DNA from 2 places in the Catenibacterium faecis genome. Region 2 is predicted to be linked to the other one. Evidence: a T-box and tRNA genes for the amino acid it is inferred to sense, from the RefSeq annotation. Region 2 holds a T-box; the other holds one or more tRNA genes.

Region 1 (5,214 bases), on a different contig from region 2:
ATAAAATTGTAGAATAGAGTCAAGGAGTGGAATTATGGACGCGAAAAAGAATAATTTAATGGATTCTATTAATACAGTTTTTAAACTCGCCATTAAAGTACAGGAAGATTATATTAAGTATAGTCCTTTTCCTGAATTATCAATGAATGAAATGCATATTATAGAGGCTGTAAGTAAGCAGCAGTTTCCTACTATGACAAATGTTGCAAAGACATTAAAGGTAACTGTAGGAACATTAACTACTAATGTGAAGACTATTGTGAATAAAGGTTTTCTTACAAGAGAACGTTCTTCTGCAGATCATCGTGTCACATATCTACGTATTACTGATAAGGGATATCAGGCATTAGAGGTTCATAACCAGTTCCATAGGGATTTATCTGAACTTTATAGTCAGCATATTCCTGATGAAATGATTGGCTGGGTATATGATACAATAGAGAACGTCATAGAAGACTTAAAAGAATACCAGAAAAAACTTAACAAATAATATAACCCCCTATAGAAGTTAATTCTTCTATAGGGGGTTCTTTTAACTTAATTTATTTCATTTTAACTTTGCGAATGTTAATGTGTAAATTTTTAAGTTAAATAAAAAAATCCTCCAGATGATATATCTAGAGGATATTCATAAGATGTGCCCACCTTCAAGTAATAGATATATTACTCGAAGCAGCAAAATAAATAATATGAGTATAAACCACGCTTTGAATTCTTTCATGCCCTTAACCTCTTAAAAGAGATTATATCAGGCAGTTATGGAATTATTGTGTATTTATCAATATTTTTAGATATTGTAGCCATGATCCATAGGACCACTTCCCTGACCTAAATCTAACATAGCACCTATCGCACCAGAAAGATATGTTTTAGCATTTTTAACTGATTCTTCTAGTGTATAGCCTTTTGCTAAGTTGGATGCAATCGCACTTGATAAAGTACATCCTGTACCATGTGTATTACTGTTGTCTATTCTATGTCCTTTAAACCAAGTACCCTTTTCACCATTGTATAGGTAGTCATTGGCATCATTTAATTGATGTCCACCTTTGACTAATACAGCGCAATGATATGTGTCATAGATCTTCTTAGCCGCTATTTCCATATCTTCTACAGTCTTAACTTCCATATCAGTGAGTACTTCTGTTTCTGGAATATTAGGAGTAATGACTTCAGCAATAGGAAGTAATTCTTCCTTTAATGTAGAAATAGCTTCATCACTAATAAGCTTTGCGCCACTTGTCGCAACCATGACTGGATCTACCACAATATGCTTCGCATCATAATGTTTCAACATTTCTACAATAGTATGAATAAGTGCTTTAGAAGACACCATACCAATCTTAACAGCTTCAGGATAGATATCATCAAATACAGCACGAATCTGGCTTTCTAAGAACTTTGGAGTAACATCCATAATATCTGTCACACCCGTTGTATTCTGGGCTGTGAGGGCTGTAATAGCGCTCATACCAAATACTTTATTAGCAAGCATTGTCTTTAAGTCTGCTTGTATTCCTGCACCACCACTAGAGTCACTACCGGCAATAGTTAAACATGTATGCATTGTTTCATAAAGTGCATCTACACGCTTCTTTAAATCAATAGTAGCCTGTTTGATATTCTTCTGACCAAATAAAGCACTAATAACCGCAATACCATCAATACCTGTATCTTTAAGTAATAAGCAGTTATCATAACTAATTCCACCAATGGCTACCATTGGAAGATCCACTGTTTCAGTCATTTCTTTTAAACGCTTGATACCTAATACTTCTGCATCATCTTTAGAAGATGTAGGGAAAATAGCTCCTACACCTAAATAGTCTGCACCTTGTTCTTTCGCAATTCTTGCTTCTTCTATAGTATGTGCACTCACACCAATGATCTTATCTGGTCCAAGAATTTCTCTTGCCTTCACACATGCCATATCATCCTGACCTACATGAACACCATCTGCATCTATTTTCTTAGCAAGCATGACATTATCATTAATAATAAATGGTACATCAAATAAACAACATAGTTCTTTAATATTCTTTGCTTCTTCATAGAAAGAGGCTTCATCTAGGTCTTTTTCTCTTAGCTGAAGACAAGTAGCACCACCCATTAAAACATCTCTTACCTGCTCATATAGAGTCTGTTCTCCTGTCCAATGACGATCAGTCACAGCATAGAGTCTCAACATATCATTATTGAACTTCATATTTACCACTCTTTTCTAATTCTTCATCAGTCATATTGAATAATGCATCAATTAAATAAGTACGAAGTGTTGCATTACCTTCGCCTTCTTTTAATTTAGATGCACCAATTTCACCCGCAATACCCATGGACATAACAGCTGCCGCAGCACTATCTACACTATTTTCTACTGTTAGGAAACAGCCTAAGATACCTGATAACATACATCCTGTACCAGTAATAGCACTCATCTCTTTGCATCCATTATTGATCATATAGCACTTATTACCATCTGTGACATAATCTACAAGACCAGTCACAATAATAATAGTATTGAGTTCTTTTGCGAATGCTTTGATATCATCAATGAGATCATGTGAGTTCTTCTGATCTTCTGCAGATGCATCAACACCTTTAGTATGACCTGTACCAGCCATTAAAGTCTTGATTTCTGAAATATTCCCTTTGATAGCATCAAAATGAATCTGTTCTAATAGTTCTTTACATGTATTAGTACGTAAATCAGTCGCACCAGCACCTACTGGATCTAATACAGTAATATGCTTACATGCATTAGATGCCTTACCTGCTTCAAACATAGAAGCAATCTTCACCTGATTAAGAGTCCCAATATTAATATTTAATGCATTACTGATAGAAGTCATCTGAGCCACTTCTGTGATCTCATCTGACATAATAGGACTGCCTCCAATGGCAAGAATCGCATTGGCTACATCATTCACTGTTACATAGTTAGTGATGTTGTGTACTAATGGTTTTACTTCTCTTAATTTCTTAATGTAGTTCATATTCTTTTCCTCCATAAAAAAGAGCACGCTGAAAGAAGGTGCTCATAAAATTCCTACGTTGGCATTATCCAAATCAGGTTTCATGGTCAAGACTTATGTCTACTCTCAGCAAATTAGCTCCCATTTCAATTATAATAATATGTTAAAACAATCAGTTATGAAATACAAGGGATTTCATGACTATATACATATTTACTACTCTATCCTAGAGTATTATAATATACACATCATTCTGTTATAGCTTCCCAAAATATATGAGATACTAATGAGCTTCCCCTCATCAAATTCTCTTCTATAATGGAATGTAATCTACCATTTTGGTAGATTTTTTATTTTTAGGCATAAAAAAACACCGAATACTTCGGTGTTTGCATTCAGAATGGTGCGGGTGACAGGACTTGAACCTGCACGCCGAAGCACTAGATCCTAAGTCTAGCGTGTCTGCCAATTTCACCACACCCGCATCAAGATGGTGACTCGCAGGGGATTTGAACCCCTGACCCTCTGATTAAAAGTCAGATGCTCTGCCATCTGAGCTAGCGAGTCACTAATGGTGCCGACTAGAGGACTTGAACCCCCAACCTACTGATTACAAGTCAGTTGCTCTACCAGTTGAGCTAAGTCGGCAAAAAAATGGTGGAGGTTAACGGGCTCGAACCGCTGACCCTCTGCTTGTAAGGCAGATGCTCTCCCAACTGAGCTAAACCTCCATATATGGTGACCGGTACGGGATTCGAACCCGTGAATGCATGCGTGAAAGGCATGTGAGTTAACCGTTTCTCCAACCGGCCACTGGCGCTTGAAGAGGGATTTGAACCCCCGACCGATCGGTTAACAGCCGATTGCTCTACCGCTGAGCTATTCAAGCACTTCAGAATGCTTGTTTATATTACCATGCAGATACACCTTTTGCAACCCTTTTTTTGAAAAAATTGCATTTTTTTGTGTTTTTTTATTATGTTTAGCTGTTTTAAGACAAAAAAATAAGATTTTGCTAGGCAAAATCTTATTCGTAGATACCACCGTGACCCCATTTTTCAAATTCAGAGATAGTAACATACTGATTTGAAGCAGGAATCTTTGTAATTTTCACTAAAGCTTTAGTAAGTTCAGCTACAAACTGTTCCTTCTGTTCATCTGTATAATGACCTTTTAAGTATAATGTGATCATCATACAATTTGCTTCCTGGCCTTTAAAATAAATAAGCTGATTGTCTTCAATATGAATCATGAATGTATCTACTGATTCACCAGGAAATACTGTGATTAACTTTCCTACAGTAGTTTTTAATTCAACTTCCTGAGAAAGAGTCAATGTCTTGTTTGTACGTAATGCTAAATATGGCATAATTCATTCTGCCACTCAAAATGTGATTAAATATACTCACATCGAGATAATGTAAGTTCTCACGAACATTACTTACTATTTCATTGTGTATGCTTTCGATTGACAAACGTCATATCTACTCACAAGTTCAAGTACACTTCATAGTCGTAAATTCCCGAAATAGCCTTCGGTACATACCTACGTTTGCGTTTGTTTATGCAACTTCGTAAGTGGTAGCATCTCTCAGATTAAGTGCAGCATTGAAATCTCTGTCTTCGATATAGCCACAGTCACATTTGAAAACTCTATCTGAAAGCTTTAAATCTTTTTTGATATGCTTGCAGCAATGACATGTCTTAGATGATGGGAACCATCTATCTGCTACTCGAAGTTCAATTCCGTTCTCCTTGCATTTAGCTTGGAGCTTTGTTTTAAATTCATAAAACTTCTGCGAAGCAACTGCCTTTGAAAGATGCTTGTTCTTCATCATTCCTGATACGTTTAGATCTTCAATCGTTATATAAGATGGCTTGGTTTTCACTATCTCTGCGATTGTCTTATTGATGTAATCAGTACGAATATTGTCTATTCTATGATGAAGTTTCTGTATCTTAAGCCTCTGTTTCTGTATATTTCTTTTTTGAGTGGACTCTCCTTTCTTTAGATTTTCATACTTTCGAGAAAGACTTCTCTGTTCTCGAACAAGCTTTTTTTCAAGCTTCTTTAATTTTGCAGATTTATTGATGTTCTTATAAGTTTTTCCGTTAGAGACAATCGCAAAGTCCTTTAATCCAAGGTCAATACCGATTCCTTCACTGGAATTATTGGCTGACGTTTTGTCTGGGATTTCTATAAGAACTGAAACATAGTATCTATCAGCTTTTATTGAGACAT
Region 2 (5,214 bases):
TAGATATTTACAACTACATCATTTCTCATCGTCATGAAGTGATTCATATGAAACTTAAAGATTTATCTACAGATCTTCATGTATCTTCTTCTATGATTACAAGAGTAGCTAAAAAACTTGGTTATGAAGGATTCTTAGAATGGAAAGCAGAAATGAAACTGGATCAGGAAGATAAACCTATTCAAAACAAACGTGCTTTAAATTATATTCTCGATTATTTTAATCGAGTAGACAATAAAGAGTTTGATGATCTTATTCATCAAGCGGCTGAAATAATTGTGAATAGTCATGAGGTGATCTGTTCTGGCATTGGTCTAAGTGATGCGATTGCAAAGTTTGCGGCTTCTTTATTTAATCGTAAGGGAAAACGTACCATGTATAGTGGAGACTTCAGTGCCCGCTTTAGGGGGATGTATGATCAAAATGACTGTGCTCTTTTCTTCACGGTTTCAGGAGAAACAAGAGAAATCATTGATCGTATCAAAGACTTAAAAAAATATGATATCAAAATCATTGTAGTCACAAATAATGCTTCTTCCTCAGCTGCGAAGATGTCTGATTTAGCTCTTACGTACTATATGCCAAGTACCAAAAACAATGACTTTTATAGTTCAGCAACGCAGGTACCTGTTCTCTATATCATTGAGTCTATTGCGAATCTATTTATAGAATATGGAATTTACTAAAGAATGCTTGAAAGGCATTCTTTTATTTGTTTTAATGTTCTATGTTATGATATGAAAGAGGAACGCTATGAGGGAAAATCTAGAAAAGTATGGCGAAGTCATTGCTGGAAGTATTTTATTATCTTTAGGAATCTGGTTGTTTGTAACACCTAATGGCTTGAACTTTGGAGGTGTAATTGGTACATCACAGATTATCGAAGTTTTTGTAAGAAAACTTCTACCAATCCCTAAATCAATGAACATTGTAGGGATCATCAACTTCATGATTAATATTCCATTATTTATTATGGGGTATAGAATCTTGAACAGAGAATTCTGTGTTAAAACAGGTATGAGTGTTGTTGTACAGACTATCACATTATCTTTCTTACCTAACTTAACACATCCAATCATGCCCGATATGTTATCTAACTGTATCTTTGGGGCTATTATGTGTGGCGTTGGTGTAGGACTTGCCCTCAAAGGTAGTGGTAGTGCAGGTGGTATTGATATTGCGGGTGTGTGCTTATCTAAGACTAAACCAGGATTCTCGGTAGGGAAGTTATCAATGAGTTTGAATGCTGTTATTTTAACTTGCTGTGCATTTATCTTTGATTTACAGACTACACTGTATTCTATTATCTTTGTATTTGTATTGTATTTCATTAGCGACCATATCCATTATCAGAACATCAATGTGATAGCATTAATCTTCACTAAAGAAAAAGATATGAAGAATGTGATTATGGAAAAGACTGGTAGAGGTGTAACTTACTGGATGGGTAAGGGTGCTTATACAGAAAATGATCAATATATTCTTTATTGTGCAATCAATAAATATGAAGTGAAAACATTTAAGAAGATTGTATATGATATTGATCCACAGGCATTTGTGACTATTAGTGAGGATTCAGAAATCCTTGGTGGATTTGAAAAACGTCTATAGATAAATTAGATTGAATAAGGCTTGTAAAATGACCTTGACAACATATTTATTTATTGTCTATAATACTTGAGTAAAAGCTATGAACAGAAGAGTAATATCGATGGAACGCAGAGAGAATTCCTGGCTGGTGTAAAGGAATGGGGAAGTTGATATGAATAAAGACTGGGAGCTGTATTTTGGATCTAACGTGATAAAATAACGTGTTGCCGCGTTAAGGCTTAATGAGGTCTACTTATGTAGATGAATAAGGGTGGTACCACGGTTAACTCTCGTCCCTAGCGGATGAGAGTTTTTATATTCTAAAGAAGGAGAACACACATGGAAGAAAGAAAGTTTACTGATCAGGAATTAGTAAGAAGACAGAAGTTACAGGAACTTAAAGATCTTGGAATTGACCCATTTGGACAGAGATTTGATGTGACTGCTTATACTTCAGACATTAGAAAGAACTATAGCGATAAGACTGCAGAAGAATTAGAAGAAAGCAAACCAACTGTAAGTATTGCAGGTCGTATTGTCGCAAAGAGAAGAAAAGGTAAAGTATGCTTCATGAACCTTCTTGATAGAGATGGAAAAATCCAGTTATATATCAAGAAAGATACTGTTGGTGAAGATGTTTATGAATTAGTTAAGAAGAGCGATTTAGGTGATATTATCGGTATTGATGGTGAAGTATTCATGACTCATACTGGTGAATTAACTGTAAGAGTAGAAAAGTATACACACCTTACTAAGGCTTTAAGACCTTTACCAGAAAAGTTCCATGGTTTAACAGATACTGAAGAACGTTTCAGAAGAAGATATGTTGACTTAATCATGAATGATGAAGCACGTAAAGTAGCCTTCATGAGACCTAAGATTGTTCGTTCAATCCAGCATTATTTAGATGATAAAGGATACACAGAAGTAGAAACACCAATCATGAACTCTATTCTTGGTGGTGCTGCAGCTAAGCCTTTCATCACTCATTTCAATGCATTAGATAAAGATTTCTACTTAAGAATCGCAACAGAATTAAACCTTAAGAGATTAATTGTTGGTGGTATGGATGCCGTTTATGAAATCGGTCGTTTATTCAGAAATGAAGGTATGGACAGAACTCATAACCCAGAATTCACTACTATCGAAGTATATAAAGCATTCTCTGACCTTGAAGGTATGATGGACTTAACAGAAGGTATCATTGCGAATGCCGCAATGACTGTCAATGGTACTTATGATGTAGAATACAAAGGTCATTCTATTTCATTAGCACCTGGATTCAAGAGAATCTCTATGGTTGATGCAATTAAAGAAAAGACTGGTGTTGACTTTGGTGAACAGAAGACTTTTGAAGAAGCTAAGAAACTTGCTGAAGAACATGGTATTGAAGTAGAACCACATTTTGCATATGGTCATATTGTCAATGCATTCTTTGAAAAGTATGTAGAAGAAACAATTGTAGAACCAACATTCGTATATGGTCATCCAATTGAAATTTCTCCACTTGCAAAGAAGAACTTACAGGATCCTCGTTTCACTCAGAGATTCGAGTTATTCATCTGTGGTAACGAATATGCAAATGCATTCACAGAATTAAATGATCCAGATGATCAGTATGAAAGATTCGCAAATCAGTTAAAAGAAAAAGAATTAGGTAACGATGAAGCCAACGAAATGGATATGGACTATGTAGAAGCCCTTGAATACGGTCTTCCACCAACTGGTGGTATGGGTATGGGTATCGACAGATTAGTTATGTTATTAACTGGTCAGGAAACTATCCGTGAAGTTATCTTATTCCCACAAATGAAGTCATTAGATGGTGTAAATAAGAAAAATGATGTAAATAATACAGCTTCTGAAGCACCTGAAAAAAATGTAAAAACTGAGTCTGAAAAGATTGATTTTTCTAAGGTAAAGGTAGAGCCTTTATTTGAGGAATTTGTTGATTTTGATACATTCAGCAAGTCAGATTTCCGTGCAGTAAAGGTTAAAGAGTGTGTTGCAGTACCGAAGTCAAAGAAACTGTTACAGTTTACTCTTGATGACGGAACAGGCACAGACAGAACCATTTTAAGCGGTATTCATAGCTTTTATGAGCCGGAAGAACTGGTTGGAAAGACTCTTATTGCTATCACAAATCTTCCACCGAGAGCTATGATGGGCATTGACTCTTGCGGTATGCTCCTCAGTGCTATTCATGAAGAAGAAGGCGAAGAAAAGCTTCATCTTCTGATGGTTGATGACCACATTCCGGCAGGTGCAAAGCTCTATTAAGATGATGTAAAGATGTACCGTTTTACCAAATAGACGGGACGTACTTCATTTGATAAAAAACTGAAAAAACAGCGATTTACATCAAACTTACATCATTTGATGCAGAAATCGGTGCAAGCAAGAAAAAATCGCATAATTAGTGCAATGAGTGGGCAATTCCAATCGGAGTTGCCCATTTTTAAAACAAACAGAAATACAAATCGGAATTGACCGAATAAGTTAATCGTGCCATATGGCTTGATTATAAATACAAAGATAAAAACGCAATGTACATTAAAAATGTACTAGAGCTGGTAGGTAGCCCAGCCGTCCTATGCAAATAGGGTAAGTAACCTGCCCCTCCGGGTTGTCCATTCTTTGTTCAATTCATTTTAGGAGGGATTCTTATGGACAAAGCAAGTGGAAAACTGACGGTATATTTTGAAGAACCATTTTGGGTAGGTGTATTTGAACGTATTGAAGATGGTAAACTATCTGTGGCGAAGGTAACATTTGGTGCAGAACCAAAGGATTACGAAGTGCAGGAATATATTCAAAAATACTATTTTAGTTTGAAATTCAGTCCGGCTGTTGATACTGTTGTAAAAGATATAAAAAGAAATCCCAAAAGGATGCAACGTGAAGCGAAAAAACAGATGCAGGAAACAGGCATCGGCACAAAATCGCAGCAGACATTGAAATTACAGCAGGAACAGAATAAACAGGAGCGTAAAGTGAGGAGCCGTGAGAAAAAAGAAGCGGACGAACTGCGAATGTTTGAACTGAAACAGCAAAAGAAAAGAGAAAAGCATAGGGGACATTAGTCCCTTGGGCTTTTGCTCAAATTCTAATTTTTGAAACTGAGAAATCGGAACTTGTAGGTGTGATTGATGAAAATTATTGAAGTTAAAGAAAATAAAAAACAATATCTTGATTTGCTCCTATTAGCAGATGAGCAGGAAGATATGGTTGACCGTTATCTTGATAACGGCAAGATGTATGTACTTGATGATAATGGGGTCAAGTGTGAGTGTGTCATAACCGATAAAGAAAATGACATACTTGAAATCAAGAACATTGCGACAGTTCCAGAATATCAAGGGAAAGGTTATGCAAGAACCTTAATTGAGTTTATTGTTAATAATTACAGAGAGCAATATGCCATTCTACAAGTGGGAACAGGCGATAGCCCACTGACAATACCATTTTATGAAAAGTGTGGTTTTGTCCGTTCGCATATCATATCAAATTTCTTTATAGATAATTATGACCACCCAATCTATGAGAGTGGAATACAGTTGGTAGATATGGTGTATTTGCAAAGACCGTTATAATTTAAATTCAAGTTTATGGAGAGTCACCGTT

The links. A T-box is a leader RNA that pairs with one kind of tRNA and senses whether it is charged. The one in region 2 lies ahead of lysS (lysine--tRNA ligase), so its partner is inferred to be a tRNA-Lys.
Region 1: it encodes a tRNA-Lys, which carries the amino acid that the T-box ahead of lysS (lysine--tRNA ligase) is inferred to sense. The anticodon was not compared.

The regions. Positions count from the first base shown of each region.
Region 1 is NZ_JACRWG010000004.1:49,968-55,181, reverse strand. Features, by position in the region: gene H8909_RS02565 (MarR family winged helix-turn-helix transcriptional regulator) at 35-490, shown strand; gene thiD (bifunctional hydroxymethylpyrimidine kinase/phosphomethylpyrimidine kinase) at 788-2,206, opposite strand; gene thiM (hydroxyethylthiazole kinase) at 2,193-2,993, opposite strand; TPP riboswitch at 3,027-3,127, opposite strand; tRNA gene H8909_RS02550 (tRNA-Leu) at 3,374-3,456, opposite strand; tRNA gene H8909_RS02545 (tRNA-Lys) at 3,464-3,539, opposite strand; tRNA gene H8909_RS02540 (tRNA-Thr) at 3,545-3,620, opposite strand; tRNA gene H8909_RS02535 (tRNA-Val) at 3,628-3,703, opposite strand; tRNA gene H8909_RS02530 (tRNA-Glu) at 3,709-3,784, opposite strand; tRNA gene H8909_RS02525 (tRNA-Asn) at 3,787-3,861, opposite strand; gene H8909_RS02520 (tautomerase family protein) at 4,000-4,341, opposite strand; gene H8909_RS02515 (RNA-guided endonuclease InsQ/TnpB family protein) at 4,535-5,214, opposite strand, start outside.
Region 2 is NZ_JACRWG010000042.1:3,924-9,137, reverse strand. Features, by position in the region: gene H8909_RS09405 (MurR/RpiR family transcriptional regulator) at 1-686, shown strand, start outside; gene H8909_RS09400 (YitT family protein) at 754-1,611, shown strand; T-box leader at 1,682-1,891, shown strand; gene lysS (lysine--tRNA ligase) at 1,930-3,870, shown strand; gene H8909_RS09390 (YjdF family protein) at 4,257-4,673, shown strand; gene H8909_RS09385 (GNAT family N-acetyltransferase) at 4,740-5,183, shown strand.